Regions from separate parts of the Amycolatopsis sp. lyj-346 genome, predicted to be linked through region 2. Evidence: riboswitches for the same ligand, from Rfam matches in the RefSeq annotation. Region 2 holds a riboswitch; the other holds the start of a gene.
The links. Region 2 has a riboswitch for thiamine pyrophosphate ahead of thiC (phosphomethylpyrimidine synthase ThiC). Riboswitches for the same ligand answer to the same signal wherever they lie in the genome.
Positions count from the first base shown of each region.

Region 1 (9,219 bases), on a different contig from region 2:
GCGCAAGCCCGCGTCCAAACCGGACAGTGGCTCGTCGAGCAGCAGCAACCGCGGCTTCGGTGCCAGCGCCCTGGCCAGCGCCACCCGCTGCGCCTGCCCGCCGGACAGCTCCGTCACCCGCCGCCGCTCGAAGCCGGAGAGCCCCACCAGCTCCAGCAGCTCGGCGACCCGCGGCGCCCAGGCCGACCGCGGCACCCCGTGCATCCGCAGGCCGAACGCGATGTTCGCGGCGACGTCGCGGTGGGCGAACAGCTGGCCGTCCTGGAACACCAGGCCGAAGCCGCGCCGGTGGACCGGGACCGTGCCGAGGTCCTCGCCGTCCCAGCTCACCGAGCCGCGGGCCGACGGCTCGAGCCCGGTGATCGCGCGCAGCAGCGTCGACTTGCCCGAGCCCGACGGGCCCAGCAGCGCCAGCACCTCGCCGTCGGCGATGTCCAGCCGGGCGTCGCGCACCGCCGCGAACGTTCCGTAGTGGACAGTCAGGTCCCGCACCGACAACGCCATCAGAACTCTCCCACCCCGCCGCGCCCGAGCCGGTCGATCAGCGCGACCGCCAGCACCGTCACGAGCATCAGCAACGCGCACGCCGCGTACGCCATCTGGTTGTTCAGCTCCCCCGGGCGCCCCATCAGCGTCGCGACCGCGACCGGCAGCGTCGGCGCGGTCGGCCGGGCGAGGAAGCTCGTCGCGCCGAATTCGCCGAGTGCCACGACGAAGCCGAAGCCGGCCGCCGCGACCAGCGGCCGCAGCGTCAGCGGCAGGTCGATCTCCCGCCACACCCGCAGCGGGCTCGCCCCGAGCGTCGAGGCGGCCTGCCGCAGCCGGACGTCGACCGAGCGCAGCACCGGCAGCACCATCCGCACGACCAGCGGGATGATCACCAGCGCCTGGGCCAGCGGCACCAGGTACGGCGACGTCCGGAGGTCGCCGGGCAGCGCGTCGAGCGTCACCAGGTAGCCGAACCCGACGGTCACCGCGGACACCCCGAGCGGCAGCATCAGGACGGCGTCCATCGTCTCGCCCAGCCCGCGCGCGGCCTTGGCGGGTGACCGCCGCAGCGCCACCAGCACCACGGACGCGAGCACGCCGACGACCATCGCGAGCAGCGTCGCGTCGATGGCCACCTTGAGCGAGTTCAGCGCGGCGTCCCAGCCGGACACCTGGAGCGCGCCCTTCTCACCGGTGCTCGTCAGCGCCCGGTACCCGGCGAGGCTCCAGCCGTCCTCAGTGGACACCGATTCGGCGAGGAGCGCGGCGATCGGCGTCACCAGCAAGGCCAGCACGCCCGCCGCGGCGCCGACGACCCACCATTCGCCGCCGCGGGGGCGCCGCGCTTGGCCGGCCCCGATCCGGGCCCCTTCCTTGCGCCGCCGCGCCAGCCCGCCGAGCACCAGCGCCGCGACCACGGCCGTGAACTGAATCAGCGAAAGCGCCGCGGCGCCCGAGAGGTCGAGGAGGTCGACCGTCCGCAGGTAGATCTCGGTTTCCAGGGTCCGGTAGCGGGCGCCGCCGAGGATCAGCACCACGCCGAAGCTGGTGGCGCAGAACAGGAACACCACGGCCGCCGCGGACGCGATCGCCGGCGCCAGTGCGGGCAGCGTCACCGACCGGAAGGCCCGCCACGGCGACGCGCCGAGCGCCCGGGCCGCGTCGGTGGTCCGCGAGTCCAGCCGCGCCCACAGCCCGGCGACGGTCCGCGCGACGACGGCGACGTTGAAGAAGGCGTTGGCCAGCACGATCGGCAGCACGCCGCCGTCCGGCCACAGCGCCCGGAACGCCAGCCCGACGACCACGGTCGGGAGCACGAACGGCACCAGCACCAGCGTCCGCGCCAGGCCGACGCCGGGCAGCCGCACCCGGGCCAGCAGGAACGCCACCGGCAGCCCGGCCAGCACCGCGACCACCGTCGACGCGGCCGCGCTCGCGACCGTGAACCCGGCCAGCTGCCAGGTCCGCGGGTCGCCGAGCACGACGTCGAGGCCGCCCGCGGCGAACCCGCGGCCGACGATCGCCAGCACCGGCCAGGCGAAGAACACCACCAGGAACCCGATCGGGGCCAGCCCGAGCAGTGCCAGGCCGAGGCCGCGAGCGGTCCGCGGCGAGGCTGTTCGGGGATTCCGGGTGGCCGAGCCGCCGACCACGGAGGTCACTGCACGAGCGCGCGCCATTCGCCGATCCACTTCTCGCGTCCGGCCTGCACCTGGTCCGCGGGCAGGGCCTGCGGCCTCTGCGGCAGCGGCGCGACCTGTGCCCAGCCCGCGGGCAGGTCGACGCCCTGGCGCGCCGGGTAGACGTACATGTTGGCCGCGACCGTCGCCTGGAACTGCTGGGACAGCAGGAAGTCGACGACCTTGCGCGCGTTCTCGACCTGCTTGCCGTTCGCCAGCACGCCGGCGTACTCGACCTGCCGGTAGCAGGTGTCGAGCAGCGCCTTGGTGCGCGGCTTGCCGTCGTCGCCGATCTCGGCGGCCGGCGACGACGCGTACGAGACGACGATCGGCCGCGGTCCCTTGCCGGACGAGCCGGAGAACTGCTTGGTGTAGGCCTCTTCCCAGCCGCTGACCACCTTGAGGCCGTTGGCCTTCAGCTTCGCCCAGTAGTCCTTCCAGCCGGCCTCGCCGTACTTGGCGATGGTGCCGAGGAGGAACGCCAGCCCGGGGGACGCCGTCGCCGGGTCCTCGGCGACCAGCAGGTCCTTGTACTTCGGGTCGGCGAGGTCGTCGTAGGTCGACGGCGCCGGGATCCCCTTGGTGGTGAAGTAGCCGGTGTCGACGTTGACGCACACGTCGCCGACGTCGACCGCGGACAGCCGGTGCTCGGGGTCGACGGCGTAGCGCTGCGGCCCGCGGTCGGCCTCGGGGCTGGTGTAGGGCTCGAAGACGCCTTCGCTGAGCGCGCGCGAGGCGAAGGTGGAGTCGACGCCGAAGGCGACGTCGCCGATCGGGTTGGCCTTCGTCAGCACAAGCTTGTTGGTCAGCGATCCGGCGTCACCCTGCTTGAGCACGGAGACCTTGATGCCCGACTGCTTCTGGAAGGCGTCGAGCACTTCCTGCGGCGCGAGGAAGGAATCGTGCGTCACGAGGGTGACGGTGGGCGTCTGCTGCGTACCACCGTCACCGTCCGACAGCGAGCACGCCGCGGCGACGGCGCTGACGGCGGCAATGGCGGTCGCGGCGCGAACAGCCCTGCGTTTCATCTACCCTCCTGCACTTCGCCGGACGCGGAGGGAAGCCCTCCCGTCGCCGGCATGATCCGGTCAGGTGCGAACGGTCGCGGGTGACCCGCCTCTCAGCCCGGCTCACCGGACTCCCGTGGCAAGCGTGCAGCGTAGTCCAGGACGGACGACCATGGAGACATGACGGAAATCTTGAGCGACTCCGAGGCCGACGGACGGTTGGGCACGGGCTGGACGCGGTCCGGCGCGGTGATCTCGCGCGAGGTGGAGCTGGCGAGCTTCCCCCAGGCGATCGAGGTGGTGAACCGGGTGGCGGACCTCGCCGAGGCCGCCGACCACCACCCGGACATCGACATCCGCTGGCGCACGCTGACGTTCCGGCTCTCGACGCATTCGGCGGGCGGTCTGACGGCGAAGGACTTCGACCTGGCCGCGCAGATCGATTCGGTGCTGGCCGGGCTGTGATCTCGGTAACGCTGAGTGCACCTTGACCGCGGTTTGGCGTCTCTCGGTTACCGCAACCTTCGGGAGGGAGACGAGATGACCCAGGCAATCGTGGTCGGTACGGCAGCGTTCGCGACGATGGTGGCGGCGGCCGGTGGGGTGCTCTGGTTCACCGCCCGCAACCGCCGTCACCTCGACGGCTGAGAGTTCGATCACAGCTGTTAACGCAAGACATGATCGGCGCGCTGTTCGGAGCGGAAGCATCGGTTTTCGGCCCTAGGAAACGCCATGAACAGCACCGCCGCCCTCACCCCCGCCCAGCGCGCCTGGATCAACGCCCTCGCCCCCGCGGTGGTGCTGATCGCGATCGCACTGCTGGGCCTGCTCGGCTGATCGAGCCTGCCGGATCACCGGGTCCGGCAGGCCACCGGGTGATCTGCCCCGGCGGCGGGAACTCGGCCGGGGTCTCGTCCGCCGTCGTTGATGGTCGCGAACAGCGAGTCAGACGTTGAAGCGGAACTCGACCACGTCGCCGTCGGTCATGACGTAGTCCTTGCCCTCCATGCGAACCTTGCCCGCCGCCCTCGCGGCCGCCATCGAGCCCGCCTCCATCAGGTCGGCGTAGGAGACGATCTCCGCCTTGATGAAGCCGCGCTCGAAGTCCGTGTGGATGACGCCCGCCGCCTGGGGGGCCGTTGCGCCCTGGGGGATCGTCCAGGCGCGGGACTCCTTCGGGCCCGCCGTCAGGTACGTCTGCAGGCCGAGGGTGTGGAAGCCCGCGCGGGCCAGGGAGTACAGGCCCGGCTCCGGCTGGCCGACCGACTCGAGCAGCTCGCGCACGGACTCCTCGTCGTCCAGCTCCAGCAGCTCCGCCTCGACCTTCGCGTCGAGGAACACCGCGTCCGCGGGCGCGACCAGCTTGGTCAGCTCCTCGCGGCGGGCTTCGTCGGTCAGCACCGACTCGTCGGCGTTGAAGACGTACAGGAACGGCTTCGTCGTCAGCAGGCTCAGTTCGCGCAGGGCGTCGAAGTCGACTTCCTTCTGCGCCTGGAAGAGCGTGCGCCCGGCGTCGAGGATTTCCTTCGCCTTCTGGGCGTTGTCCAGCGCGGGCTTGTTCTCCTTCTTCGTCCGCGCTTCCTTCTCCAGCCGCGGCAGCGCCTTGTCGAGGGTCTGCAGGTCGGCGAGGATCAGCTCGGTGTTGATCGTCTCGATGTCGCTCGACGGGTCGATCCGGCCGTCGACGTGCACCACGTCGGGGTCGTCGAACACGCGGATGACCTGGCAGATCGCGTTGGCCTCACGGATGTTCGCCAGGAACTTATTGCCCAGCCCGGCACCCTCGGACGCGCCCTTCACGATGCCCGCGATGTCCACAAAGGACACGACGGCCGGGACGGTCTTCTCCGACTTGAACAGCTCGGCCAGCTTGTCCAGCCGGGGGTCCGGCAGCGGCACGACACCGACGTTCGGCTCGATCGTCGCGAACGGGTAGTTCGCGGCGAGCACGTCGTTGCGGGTCAGCGCGTTGAACAGGGTGGACTTGCCGACGTTGGGCAGGCCGACGATACCGAGGGTGAGGCTCACGACCCCGCAGTCTACGGGTCCGCCCCGGTCGCGCCCCACGCACCCAACGCCGTGGCGGATTTCCGCCAGCGACGGCGCTGACCTGCTGGCATGCTCGGATCCATGGCCACGATCACCGAATCGCCCGCGCTCTGGCGCGATGCCGAACGCTGCTACCGCGTGGTCACCGCCCGCGACTCGCGCTTCGACGGCCAGTTCATCATGGCGGTGCGCACCACCGGGATCTACTGCCGCCCGTCGTGCCCGGCGTCGACGCCGAAGGAGCAGAACGTCCGCTTCTTCCCGACGTCGGCGGCCGCGCAGGCCAACGGCTTCCGCGCCTGCCGCCGCTGCCTGCCCGACGCGGTGCCCGGCTCACCGGACTGGAACGTCCGCGCCGACCTGGCCGCGCGGGCGATGCGCCTGATCTCCGACGGGACCGTCGAGCGCGAAGGCGTCCCCGGCCTCGCCCGGCGGCTCGGCTACTCGGAACGCCAGCTCGGCCGGGTGCTCACCGCCGAACTGGGGGCCGGCCCGCTCGCGCTGGCCCGTGCCCACCGCGCGCACTCGGCGCGGCTGCTCATCGAGCTGTCCGAGCTGCCGCTGACGGACGTCGCGTTCGCGGCGGGCTTCTCCAGCGTGCGGCAGTTCAACGAGACGATCCGCGAGGTGTTCGCGACGACGCCTTCGCAGCTTCGCGCCTTCGCGGCTTCACGACGTGGGCGGCAGAGCGACGTGACCGGGACCCGGCTCAGCCTGCGGTTGCCGTTCCGGCCGCCTTTCGACGCTCCGGGATTGCTTCGCTTCTTCGCCGACCACGCCGTGCCGGGCGTGGAAGAACTGACTTCGGAGGCCTACGCACGCACGCTGCGGCTCGCCCACGGCACCGGCGTCGTGCGGCTGACGCCGTCGTCCGACCACGTGCGCTGCGAGCTGGTGCTCACCGACCTGCGCGACCTCGGGAGCGCGGTCAGCCGGGTGCGCCGGCTGCTCGACCTCGACGCCGACCCGGCGGCGGTCACCCGCGTCCTCGGCGCGGACCCGGCGCTGGCGCCGGTGGTCGCGGCCGTGCCGGGGATCCGGGTCCCCGGCACCGTCGACGGCGAGGAACTGCTGCTCCGCGCCCTGGTGAGCGAGGTGCCGCTCGGTGAGGAGGTGCCGGGCGAGTGGGGCGTGACGCGGTTGTTCCCGACGGCGGCCCGGATCGCGGCCACCACTGGCCACCCCGTCGCGGCCGCTCTGGCCGAGGGACGGCTGGACGTGCACGTCGGCCGGGACGCGGCGGAGCTGCGGGCGGAGCTGCTGACGTGCGTCGACCCGCCGACCGCGGACTACGTGGTGATGCGGGTCCTCGGCGCCCCGGACGTTCTGCTCGCCGACGACCCCGCCGTCGGCCGCGGCGCCGAGGTGCTGGGGATCTCACCGGATTCGCTCGGCGAGCGAGCCCGCGCGTGGACGCCGTGGTGTTCCTACGCCAGGATGTACCTCCGGCGTGCGGCGACGGGCCCGCTCGGCTGAGCCGGCGTCAGCCCTGTTCGCCCTGCCACAGCACCGCTTGGGCGACGATGACCTGCGCGCCGTCGAAAGTCATCGCCGGCGAGCCGTACAGGCGGTAGCCGAGTTCCAGCGCCTCGCTGACCCGGTGGCAGAACTTCGCGTCATCCGGGCCGGTGAGCATGCGGTAGCGGGGCAGGCCGTTCGGCGGCTGGTCGGTCATGCCTTCATCTTGGCCGGGTGATCAGCCCGCGCGCACCTCCAATGTCGAGCCCGTGCGGGACTTGCGGACGCGCAGCCGGGTCGGGATGCGCTGCCGCAGTTCCTCGACGTGCGACACGAGCCCGACCACCCGGCCGCCGGCCCGCAGCTCGTCGAGGATGTTCATCACGACGTCGAGGGTTTCGGCGTCCAGCGTGCCGAACCCCTCGTCGACGAACAGCGTGTCCAGGAGCGCGCCACCGGTCTCCCCCGCAACGACGTCGGCCAGCCCCAGTGCAAGGGCCAGCGACGCGAGGAACGACTCGCCGCCGGACAGCGTCTTCGCCGGGCGGATGGTGCCCGAGTAGTCGTCCAGCACGTCGATGCCGAGCCCGCCGCGGGTGCCGCGGGCCCCGGCCGCGTCCGAGTGCACGAACGAGTACCGGCCCTGGCTCATGGTGCGCAGCCGGTGCGTGGCGGCGACGGCGACTTCTTCGAGCCGCGCCGCCAGCACGTACGACCGCAGCGACATCTTGCGGCTGTTCTGCCCGCGCCCGTTGACGACCTCGGCGAGGGCCCGCAGCTCGGCGTACTCCGCTTCGGCCGGGCCGAGCCCGGCCAGTGCCTCACGCAGGAGCCCGGCCAGCCGGGTCAGCTGCTCGTGCTGCGCGGTGGCCACCCGCAGCGCCGCGTACGCGGAATCGGCGCGGGCCCGGGCCAGCTGGGCCGCGTCGGCCGCGCGGCCGACGTCCGCGACGTCGTCCGGTGAGATCCCGAACAAGTCCGGCTCGGCCAGCAGCGCCCGTGCCCCCGCCGCGGCCGCCTCGGCCTCGGCGATGCCCTGTTCCAGCTTCTCGATCTGCTCGTCCGGCAGCATCGCGGCCCGCGCCTTCTTCAGCGACGTGAAGCCCTTCGCCTTCACCGCCGCCTCGACCAGCGCACGCTGCTGGGTGACCCGTTCCCGGGCGCCGACGACGGCCGTACGCGCCTCCGCGACGGCCTCCAGGGCCTCGGCCAGGCCGAGGAGGTGGCGCCGCCGCGCGCCGACGTCCGCGAACTCGCCCCGCCCGGCGATCAGGCGGCGCTCCCGCTCGGCCAGCCGTTCCTCCAGGGCGCGGACGTCGGTCGTGGCTTCGGTCGCCGCCTGGTCGGCCCGGCGCAGGCGTTCGGCCCGGGCTTCCAGATCGCGCTCCAGCAGGACGACCTGCTGCCCCAGCTTGGCCTTGGCCGCGGCCTGCTCGGTCAGCGCGGTGACCGTGGCGCGCGCTTCGGCCAGCTCGGCGGTGATCGACTCGGCCGTGCGCCCGGCCAGCCGTTCGATCAGCCCGGCCAGCCGCGCCTTCGCCTCTTCCAGCGCGACGACGACCCGCTGCCGCATCGCGTCCGCCACCTGCTCGGCTTCCTCGGCCGCGCGTTCCTCGGCCGGGTCGACCAGCTCGACGTTCCGGTTCGCCTTCGCCGGGTGTTCGGCCGCCCCGCACACCGGGCAGGGCGCGCCGTCCGGCAGCGCGGCGGCCAGCTCGGCCGCCATCCCGTCGAGCCGTCGCTCGCGCAGGTCGAGCCGGCGCTGCCGGGCCGCCTGGTGCGTGTCGACGACTTCGCGCAGCTTCGCCTCGCCCCGTTGGACCTTCGCCTGCGCCTCGGGCAGTTCGGCGGCGTCGCGGGCGAAGGCCCTCAGCTCGTCGACCTTCGCCTTGGCGCCGTCGAGCTTCGCCTCGGCTTCGGCCGCGGTCAGGGCGTCCGCGCGGAGTTTCGCCAACTGGCCGGGAAGCACGGCCAGTTCGGCGGTCAGCTCTTCGACCTGCTGCCGGGCCGTGACGGCGGCCAGCTTCCGGTCGTCCCGCCGCATGACGTCGAGCTCCTGCTGCTCCGCCTCGGCGACCAGCTCCGCGACCGCACCCGCCTCTTCGCGCGCGACGGCCGCCCGCGCCTTCAGCTCGCCGGTCGCCCGGGTGCCGAACTCCCGCAGGCGGGCGCCGCGGGCCTTCTCCGCCTGCTCGGCTTCGGTCAGTTCGGCGGCCCGCCGGTCCAGCAGGTCGGCCTCCACGGCGACACCGGCCGCCCGCCGCGCGGCCGCGACCTCCTGCGCCCACTCGGCGCGCTGCGGCGCCTGCTCGGTGATCTCGAGGAGCCGCAGGTGCGCGTTGCGGACCCGGCGGATCTTCTCCGCGCCCGCGCGTTCTTCCTGCAGGTGGGCGTCCGCGCGCTGGGCGGCCGACCGGGCCTGTTCCTCCTCGGCGGTGGCCCGGGCGACGCGTCCGGCGGACTCCGTGAGCACGGTGCGGACCCACTCGGGCACGTCCGCCTCCGGCGGCTCCTGCTGTGCTTCCTGCGCGTACCGG
Region 1 is NZ_JAJPWT010000007.1:377,103-386,321, reverse strand. It holds gene ACLJQE_RS23590 (ABC transporter ATP-binding protein) at 1-504, opposite strand, end outside; gene ACLJQE_RS23585 (ABC transporter permease) at 504-2,060, opposite strand; gene ACLJQE_RS23580 (thiamine ABC transporter substrate binding subunit) at 2,147-3,196, opposite strand; TPP riboswitch at 3,217-3,323, opposite strand; gene ACLJQE_RS23575 (4a-hydroxytetrahydrobiopterin dehydratase) at 3,356-3,640, shown strand; gene ychF (redox-regulated ATPase YchF) at 4,121-5,203, opposite strand; gene ACLJQE_RS23565 (DNA-3-methyladenine glycosylase 2 family protein) at 5,306-6,700, shown strand; gene ACLJQE_RS23560 (DUF1737 domain-containing protein) at 6,708-6,899, opposite strand; gene ACLJQE_RS23555 (AAA family ATPase) at 6,921-9,219, opposite strand, start outside.
Region 1: linked by a shared signal. The riboswitch ahead of ACLJQE_RS23580 (thiamine ABC transporter substrate binding subunit) and the one ahead of thiC (phosphomethylpyrimidine synthase ThiC) in region 2 are both predicted to bind thiamine pyrophosphate.

Region 2 (9,219 bases):
GGCCGGGCGCGTGCCGCAGCGCTTCTGGGCGCAGGCGTCGAGCCCGCCCCGGTGAACTGCTGCTTTCGGGGGCTCCGGGTGGCGGAGCCCCCGGCCCGTGGCGAAGCCCCGGTATAACGCCGAGGTGGCTTAACACCGAGCGTGACTTCCGACCCGTAAGGTGGACGGCACTTTCCGGCGCACCCGCGGCGGGGCGAGGGCAGAAGGAGCCAGCCGTGACGAGCACATCGGTCCAGGACGTCTCGGGCAGGTTGTACCTCGCCGTGGGGAGGCTGTCCCGGTCACTGCGGCAGGCCGGCGTGCCGGGGCCGGGCCACGGCGCCCTCTCGGCGCTGGCGACGCTGGTCCACGCGGGCCAGCTGCGCCTCGGCGACCTCGCGGCCAGGGAGGGCGTGGCCGCGGCGACGATGTCGCGGATCATCGCGTCGCTGGTCGAGGCCGGGTACGTGAGCCGCGAATCCGACCCGGTCGACCGCCGGGCCTGGCTGGCGAAGGCGACCGAAGAGGGCGAGCGGCTCGTGTCCGGCGTCCGCTCGACCCGGGTGCAGGAGCTCAACCGGCGGCTCGACCGGCTCTCACCCGACCACCGGGAGGCCCTGCTGGCGGCGCTGCCGGCGCTCGAGGCCCTGATCGCGGACGACTAAACCGCGTTCTGCCGCAGTTCGGCCAGCTCCGCGCGCAGGGCGCGGAGCTCGTCGAGGATTTCCTGGTTGGCGGCGGCCTGCGTTTCGGCCTGCTTCGCCTCCTCCTCGCGGATGTCCTGGCGCAGCTCGTCCTCCATGCCGCTGACCACGACGGCGATGAAGAGGTTCAGCACCGCGAAGCTGGACACCAGGATGTAGACGACGAAGAAGATCCAGGCCAGCGGCGCCTGTTCCATGATCGTCTTCGCGATGTCCGGCCACGCCTCGCCGGTCATCACCTGGAACAGGGTGAACAGCGACGTGCCGAGGTCGCCGAAGTCGCCGGGGTCGATGGCGCCGAACAGCTTCGTCGCCATCACGCCGGCGACGAAGATGATCAGCGCGAGCAGCGCGGCGATCGACGCCATGCCGGGGATCGCGGCGAGCAGGCCTTGGACGACCTTGCGCATCGACGGCACCACCGAGATCAGCCGCAGCACCCGGAGCACGCGCAGCGACCGCAGCACCGCGAACGGCCCGGTCGCCGGGATCACCGCGATGCCGACCACCAGCAGGTCGAAGATGTTCCAGTTGTCGCGGAAGAAGCCGCCGCGGTAGGCGTAGAACTTGGCCAGCAGCTCGGCGACGAAGATACCCAGCGCGAGGTGGTCGAGGACGTGCAGCAGGCCGCCGTAGCCGTCCATGAGCGACGTCGACGTCTCCATGCCGAGGGTGACCGCGTTGAAGACGATCACGGCGATGATGAAGTTCTGGAAGCGGCGACCCTCGAGAACCTTCGCCACCCGCTCGCGTCCGGCCAAGGCCGCCCCCGCTTCGGTCAGTGATCAGTAACCGCAGGGATCGTAACCGGGTGGTCGCTCAGCGCTCTTCGGGAGCCAGCCGCCAGAAGGCCGAGACCGGGCCCACCTTGGCGCCCATCGGGTACGCGTGCTCGACCGCGTGCGACACGAACCACTTGCCGTAGCGGGCGGCCTCGACCACCGGCATCCCCTTGGCCAAGCCCGCCGTCAGCGCCGACGCCATCGTGTCGCCCGCGCCGTGCGTGTGCGGGGTCGGGTACCGCTCGCCCGGCAGCTCCACGAACGTCGAGCCGTCGAACAGCAGGTCCACGCACTCCGGGTCGGCCTGCAGGTGGCCGCTCTTGACCAGGACGTACCGCGGGCCCATCCGGTGCAGCACCACCGCCGCGGTGTGCATGCCCTCGCGGTCGGTCACGGTCATCCCGGTCAGCAGCCGGACCTCGTCGAGGTTCGGGGTCAGCACGGTCGCGCGTGGGAGGAGTTCGTCGCGCAGCGCCACGAGCCCGGCTTCGTCGAACAGCGGGTGGCCGTGCATCGACGCCGCCACCGGGTCGACCACGAAGGGAATCTTCTCGTCGCGCCCGATCTCCGCGCGGTCGCACGCGGCGGCGACGGCGTGGATGATCTCGGCCGACGCCAGCATGCCGGTCTTGGCCGCGCCGACGCCCATGTCCGCCGCCACGGCCTCGATCTGCCCGGCCACGATGTGCGGCGGCAGGTCGGCGCGGTCGTGCACGCCCAGGGTGTTCTGGACGGTGACGGCGGTGACCGCGACCAGGCCGTGCACGCCGCAGGTCAGGAACGTGCGCAGGTCGGCTTGGAGGCCGGCGGCACCGCCGGAGTCCGACCCGGCGATGGTCAACGCCGAAGGGGGGCTCGTCGTCATGGGGCTACCCGACTTCTGGTCTAGGCCAATCGGCCGCTTTTCCTTCATCAACAGTCCACCACGGTGGCACATTGTGTGGGCTACTCACCAGTTCACGGGCGAAGGAGCCTGGATGAAGCTCTTCTCGGTGGTACTCCTCACGGCCGCTCTCACGCTCTCCGGGGCGACCGTCGCCAGTGCGGACAGTCCCAAGGTTTCCCACGTCACCACCGTCGGCGTGCACAACACCTACGACCCGGCGGCCTACGACTACCTGGCCCGCGCGCTCGACGCCGGCACGTCGCTGATCGAGCTCGACGTCTGGCCGGACTTCTTCACCCGCGAGTGGAAGGTCAGCCACTCGAACCCGTTCGGGAACAACAACAACTGCGTCGCGGCGACTTCGGCGTCGCAGCTGTACTCCGGCGGGAAGAACAAGAACCTGGAGCACTGCCTCGACGACATCCGGATCTGGCTGGCGGCCCACCCCGGGCACTCGCCGATCACGCTCAAGCTCGAGATGAAGACGGGCTTCTCGGACAACACCGGCATGGGCCCGGACGAGCTGGACGCCACGTTGCGGGCGCACCTCGGCAGCGTCGCCTTCCGCCCGGCCGAGCTGCTCGGCGGCTACGCGACGCTGGACGACGCGGCCAAGGCGGACAACTGGCCGTCCGTGGACGCGCTGCGGGGCCGGGTGATCACCGAGATCATCCCGGGCACGGTCGAGGAGGGGAACCCGACCGACACGCTGAAGACCGACGTCGAGTACGCGCGTTACCTCGTCGGCCTGAAGAAGGCGGGCAAGCTCGGCGACGCGAACATCTTCCCGACCGTGCACGGCGCGGCCGGCGGCGACCCGCGGGACAAGTACACCGCAGACCTCAAGCCGTGGTTCGTCGTGTTCGACGGCGACGCGAACGCGTGGGTGACCCAGACCGGGCCGTGGTGGTACGACGCCAACCACTACTACGTCGTGATGACCGACGCGCACAACGTCGCCCCGGCCATCGACGGCCACAACCCGACGGTCGACCAGGCCAACCAGCGCGTCGCCGACCTGGCGAGGCAGCACGCGTCGGTGGTCACGGCGGACTGGACCGGGCTCACGACGGTGCTGCCTCAGGTGCTGGCGCGCGGCTGAGCCAGCACCCAGAACGGCGAGACCGGGCCCACGCCCGCACCCAGCGGGTAGGCCTCGGCCACGCAGCGCTCGATGAACTTCTTCCCCGCGGCGACGGCGTCCGGCACCGAAGCGCCCTTCGCGAGCGACGCCGTGATCGCCGACGCCAAGGTGTCGCCGCCGCCGTGGGTGTTCTCCGTCTCGTACCGGGGGCCGGTCAGCTCGATGTACTCCCGGCCGTCCGACAGCAGGTCGACGCATTCGGTCGTGCCCTGCAGGTGGCCGCCCTTGACCAGGACCCACCGCGAGCCGAACTCCAGCAGGGCCTCGGCGGCAGCGCGCTGCGAAGCGGAGCCGACGACCGAAATGCCGGTCAGCAACCGGACTTCGTCCAGGTTCGGCGTGATCAGCGTCGCGCGCGGGAACAGCTCCGTGCGGATCGCCTCCAGGGCGTCCTCGCGCAGCAGCGCGTGCCCCGTCATCGAGGCCGCCACGGGGTCGACCACGAACGGGAATTCCCCGATTTCGTCCAGGGTCTTCGCCACCGAACGGATGATCTCGGCGGAAGCCAGCATGCCCGTCTTCGCCGCGTCGACGCCCATGTCCGACGCCACCGCCTTGATCTGCGCGGTGACCACGTCGGCCGGGATCTCGGTGAAACCCTGCACGCCCAGCGAATTCTGCACGGTGACCGCCGTCAGCGCGACGAGCCCGTGCACCCCGTTGGCGAAGAACGTGCGCAGGTCGGCCTGGATGCCCGCACCACCGCCGGAGTCCGAGCCGGCGATGGTGAGGGCGGTCCGTGGGGTCATTGCCCCACCACGGGCAGGTAAACCTTGTTGCCGGAGCCGGAGAACTCGGCCGACTTCTCCGCCATGCCGGCCTCGATGGCCTCCACAGTGGACAGACCGTGCTCCTCGGCGTACTTGCGGACGTCCTGCGTGATCCGCATCGAGCAGAACTTCGGGCCGCACATCGAGCAGAAGTGCGCGGTCTTGGCCGGCTCGGCGGGCAGGGTTTCGTCGTGGAACGAGCGCGCGGTGTCCGGGTCGAGCGACAGGTTGAACTGGTCGTTCCAGCGGAACTCGAACCGCGCCTTCGACAGCTCGTCGTCCCACTCCTGCGCGTACTTGTGCCCCTTGGCCAGGTCCGCGGCGTGCGCGGCGATCTTGTACGTGATGACGCCGGTCTTCACGTCGTCGCGGTTCGGCAGGCCGAGGTGCTCCTTCGGCGTGACGTAACACAGCATCGCCGTGCCGTACCAGCCGATCTGGGCCGCGCCGATGGCCGACGTGATGTGGTCGTACGCCGGCGCGATGTCCGTCGCCAGTGGACCGAGCGTGTAGAATGGCGCCTCGCCGCAGAGCCTTTCCTCGAGCTCCACGTTCTCCTTGATCTTGTGCATCGGCACGTGGCCGGGACCTTCGATCATCACCTGGACGTCGTGCGAGCGCGCGATGTGCGTCAGCTCGCCGAGGGTTTCCAGCTCGGCGAACTGGGCGCGGTCGTTGGCGTCGGCGATCGAGCCGGGGCGCAGGCCGTCGCCGAGGGAGAACGTGACGTCGTACTGCCGGAGGATCTCGCAGAGTTCCTCGAAGTGCGTGTACAGGAACGATTCCTTGTGGTGCGCCAGGCACCACGCGGCCATGATCGAGCCGCCGCGGCTGACGATCCCGGTGACGCGCCGCGCGGTCAGCGGGATGTAGCGCAGCAGCACGCCGGCGTGCACGGTGACGTAGTCGACGCCCTGCTCGCACTGCTCGATGATCGTGTCGCGGTAGACCTCCCACGACAGCTTTTCCGGTTCGCCGTCGACCTTTTCCAGTGCCTGGTAGATCGGCACGGTGCCGACCGGCACCGGCGAATTCCGGACGATCCACTCCCGTGTCTCGTGGATCCGCTTGCCGGTGGAGAGGTCCATGATCGTGTCGGCACCCCAGCGGGTGGCCCACACCATCTTGTCGACCTCTTCCTCGACCGACGACCAGACGGCCGAGTTGCCCATGTTGGCGTTGATCTTCACGAGGAAGTTCTTGCCGATGATCATCGGCTCGGTCTCGGGGTGCTTGCGGTTGGCCGGGATCACCGCGCGGCCGCGGGCGACCTCGTCGCGCACGAACTCGGGTTCGACGCGCTCACGGGCCGCGACGTACTCCATTTCCCGCGTGATGACGCCCTGTTTGGCCCAGCCGAGCTGGGTGTTGTGCTCCCGCCCGTCGGCCCAGCCCGCCCGCAGCCGGTGAAGTCCACTGTGGACGTCGATTTCGGCTTCAGGATCCGTGTACGGGCCCGAAGTGTCGTAAACGTCGAAGTGCTCACCGTTGGACAAATCGATCCGCCGGACCGGGACGCGGAGCCCCGATTCGGTCTGGTGGTAGGCCTTGTGCGAACCGGTGATCGGTCCGGTGGTCACCTTCACGGCAGCATTGTTCTCAAGCGTCGTCAACGACTTTCACTCCCTACGCCGGCATTACCCGGTCAGGTTCATGCGGTCGGCGACGCCTGCTCGGTGCAAGTCGCCCTCTCAGCCCGCCATGGCGCGAGCTCCCGCGTTGGTGTTGTGTCCCCGACCATGCCACGCCGCAGCGCGATACTCAAGTCAGGTCACCTCACCCGACCAGTTCGGCGGGTGTGACGTGGACGTCGGCCACGGCACCGTTGCGCAGCACGGTGATCGGCGAAGCGGCGAGGCCCCGGAAGGCGATCCCGGTCTCGATGCCGGCGAAGGCGTCGCGCCTCGACCCGCGCGGGCCTGCCGGTGATCCGGCTAGTGTTCACCGGGACCAGTGACGGTGGGTGGTTCACCGGATTGGGGCATGCGGCCGGTGGAAATCGGCGGCAGACTGCCAGGCGCTTCTGTAACGGTGCAGAAGCGACTTTTCTGTGGGGTTGATATGCGCAAACTCATGTTCGGCGCCCTCGCCGGGCTGCTGGTCACCGGGTTGATCCCGGCGACCGCGGCGGCGCAGGGGCAGGCTCCCGGTGCGCCCGGGGCCCATCCCAGCTGGCTACCCGCGAACAAGACCGGCTTCGGCACCGCCCACGACCGGTCGAGCAACGTCTGGTTCACCCTCCAGGGTGGGCAGATGTCCGAGGTCTACTACCCGGACCTGTCGACACCCAGTGTCCGTTCGCTGAACTTCGTCGTCACGGACGGCCGCAGCTTCGCCGTCACCGACTACGCGGCGAAGTCGCAGCAGGTGCGGCGGACCGACGACGACAGTCTGAGCTACGAGCAGACCATCACCGACGACCAGCACCGCTGGCGCCTCCGCAAGACCTACGTCACCGACCCCGCCGCCACGACCGTGCTGGTGGACGTCGACTTCCAGTCGCTCACCGGGCGGCCCTACCAGCTCTACGCGGTCGCCGACCCGGATCTCACCAACGACGGCTCGGACGACTCGGCCGCGCGTCAGGGCGACGCCGTCACCGCGCAGGACGCCGCGAACGCCGCCGCGCTCACCGCGAAGCCCGCGTTCACGAAGACCAGCGTCGGCTACGCGGGCGCGTCCGACGGGAACACGCAGCTCGCCAAGACCTTCAAGCTGAACCCCTACGACACCGCGGCCAAGGGCAACGTCGTGCTGACCGGCCAGACGAACGCCGACGGCGTCCGGAACCGGCACGTCACCCTGGCCCTCGGCATGGGCGCGAAGGCCGCCGACGCGCTGAAGAGCGCGCAAGCGTCGCAGCGACGCGGTGTCCGCGACATCACGCGCGCCTACGACCGCGGCTGGCAGCAGTACCTGCGCGGGATCAGCAAGCCGCCGTCGTCGCTGAAGACCGGCGCCGAGCGCGACCTCTACAAGGCGTCGATGCTCACCCTCGCCGCCAGCGAGGACAAGCACCACCCCGGCGCCTTCATCGCGTCGCCGAGCATGCCGTGGCGGTTCGGCAACAACGACCCGGAGTGGTCGCCGTCCGGCACCTACCACCTCGTCTGGCCGCGTGACCTCTACCAGATCGCGACCGGCCTCATCGCCGGCGGCGACACCGCCGCCGCCAACCGCGCCGCGACGTACATGTTCGGCACGCAGCAGCAGGCCGACGGGCACATGCCGCAGAACAGCCGGGTCGACGGCGTGCCGTACTGGACGTCGATCCAGCTCGACGAGACCGCGTTCCCGATCGTGCTGGCCCAGCAGCTCGGCCGCAACGACCTGTGGCCCGGCGTCCGCAAGGCCGCCGACTTCATCCTCGGGTACCGGGGGCCGAACGGGCAGCCGTCGCCGTACACCCAGCAGGAGCGCTGGGAGGAGCAGGACGGCTGGTCACCGTCGACCATCGCCTCGGTGATCGCCGGGCTGGTCTGCGCCGCCGACATCGCTTCGCACAACGGCGCGTCGGCCGACGCGGCCCGGTACCTCGCCGCGGCCGACAAGATGAAGGCCGACCTGCCGAAGCAGACGATCACCACGAACGGGCCGCTGTCGAAGGACCCGTACTTCATCCGGCTGACCAAGGACGCCGACGCCAACGCCGGGACGACGTACAACCTCGGCAACTCGAGCGTCACGATGGACCAGCGCGCGGTCACCGACGCGGGCTTCCTCGACCTCGTCCGGCTCGGCATCTACCGCGCCGACGACCCGGTGATCCGCAACAGCGTGCGCGTGACGGACTCCGACATCGCCTTCACCACGCCGACCGGGCAGTTCTGGCACCGGTACACGAAGGACGGCTACGGCGAACAGGCCGACGGCTCGCCGTGGGACTACACGTTCCCGGCCGAGAGCCGCACGACGTTCGGCCGGCTGTGGCCGCTGCTCGCCGGCGAACGCGGCGAGTACGAACTGGCCCTCGGCGACCGTTCGTCGGCCGCGCGGCGGCTGCGTGACCTCGGCCGGGTGAGCAGCTCGGCGGAGACCATGCCGGAGCAGGTGTGGGACGAGAACCCGCCGTCCGGGCAGACCGGCTTCCCGGCCGGCACGCCCACGACGTCGGCGACCCCGCTGGCCTGGACCCACGCCCAGTACGTCCGGCTCGCCTGGGACGTCAAGGCGGGCTCGGTGCTGGAGATGCCGCGGGTGGTCCGCTGCCACTTCCTCGGCTGCTGAGTCTCCAGCGCCCCAATGTGGCCTTCGGTGCGTTGAACGCACCGAAGGCCACCTTGGGTGCGTTCAACGCAACCAAGGCCACATTGGGGCGCTGGGGGCGGGTGAGTCAGATGACGGCGCCGTCGTCCTCGGGGGTCCGCGGCGGGAGCCACGAGTTGCCCGGTACGCCCCACTTGTTGTGCTTCAGCATCTTCTTCGCCGCGCGCGCGTGCCGCCCGACCAGGCGGTCGAGGTAGATGTACCCGTCCAGGTGGTCGGTCTCGTGCTGCAGGCACCGCGCGAAGTAGCCGGTGCCCTCGACCTCGATCGGGTTGCCGTCGAGGTCGGAGCCGGTCACCTTCGCCCACTTGGCCCGGCCCGTCGGGTACGACTCGCCGGGCGCCGAGAGGCAGCCCTCCCAGTCGTCGTCCGGGTCCGGCATGGTCTCCGGGATCTCCGACGTCTCGAGCTTCGGGTTGACCACGACGCCCTTGTGCCGGACGCCCTCGTCGTCCGGGCAGTCGTAGACGAACACCCGCAGATCGAGGCCGATCTGGTTGGCCGCGAGGCCGACGCCCTCGGCGGCGTACATCGTCTCGAACATGTCGTCCACGAGCGTGCGCAGCTTCTCGTCGAACTCGGTGATCTCCCGAGTCGGCTGGTGCAGCACGGGCTCGCCGGCGATAACGATGGGGTGGATGGTCACGGCGAGCCAGTTTAGTCGGACCCCTCTGGTACACCTGCATCA
Region 2 is NZ_JAJPWT010000001.1:219,568-228,786, reverse strand. It holds gene ACLJQE_RS01145 (thiazole synthase) at 1-55, shown strand, start outside; gene ACLJQE_RS01140 (MarR family winged helix-turn-helix transcriptional regulator) at 216-644, shown strand; gene ACLJQE_RS01135 (ion transporter) at 641-1,444, opposite strand; gene thiD (bifunctional hydroxymethylpyrimidine kinase/phosphomethylpyrimidine kinase) at 1,503-2,330, opposite strand; gene ACLJQE_RS01125 (phosphatidylinositol-specific phospholipase C domain-containing protein) at 2,443-3,453, shown strand; gene thiD (bifunctional hydroxymethylpyrimidine kinase/phosphomethylpyrimidine kinase) at 3,432-4,244, opposite strand; gene thiC (phosphomethylpyrimidine synthase ThiC) at 4,241-5,878, opposite strand; TPP riboswitch at 5,872-5,993, opposite strand; gene ACLJQE_RS01110 (glycoside hydrolase family 15 protein) at 6,327-8,492, shown strand; gene ACLJQE_RS01105 (peptide deformylase) at 8,599-9,177, opposite strand.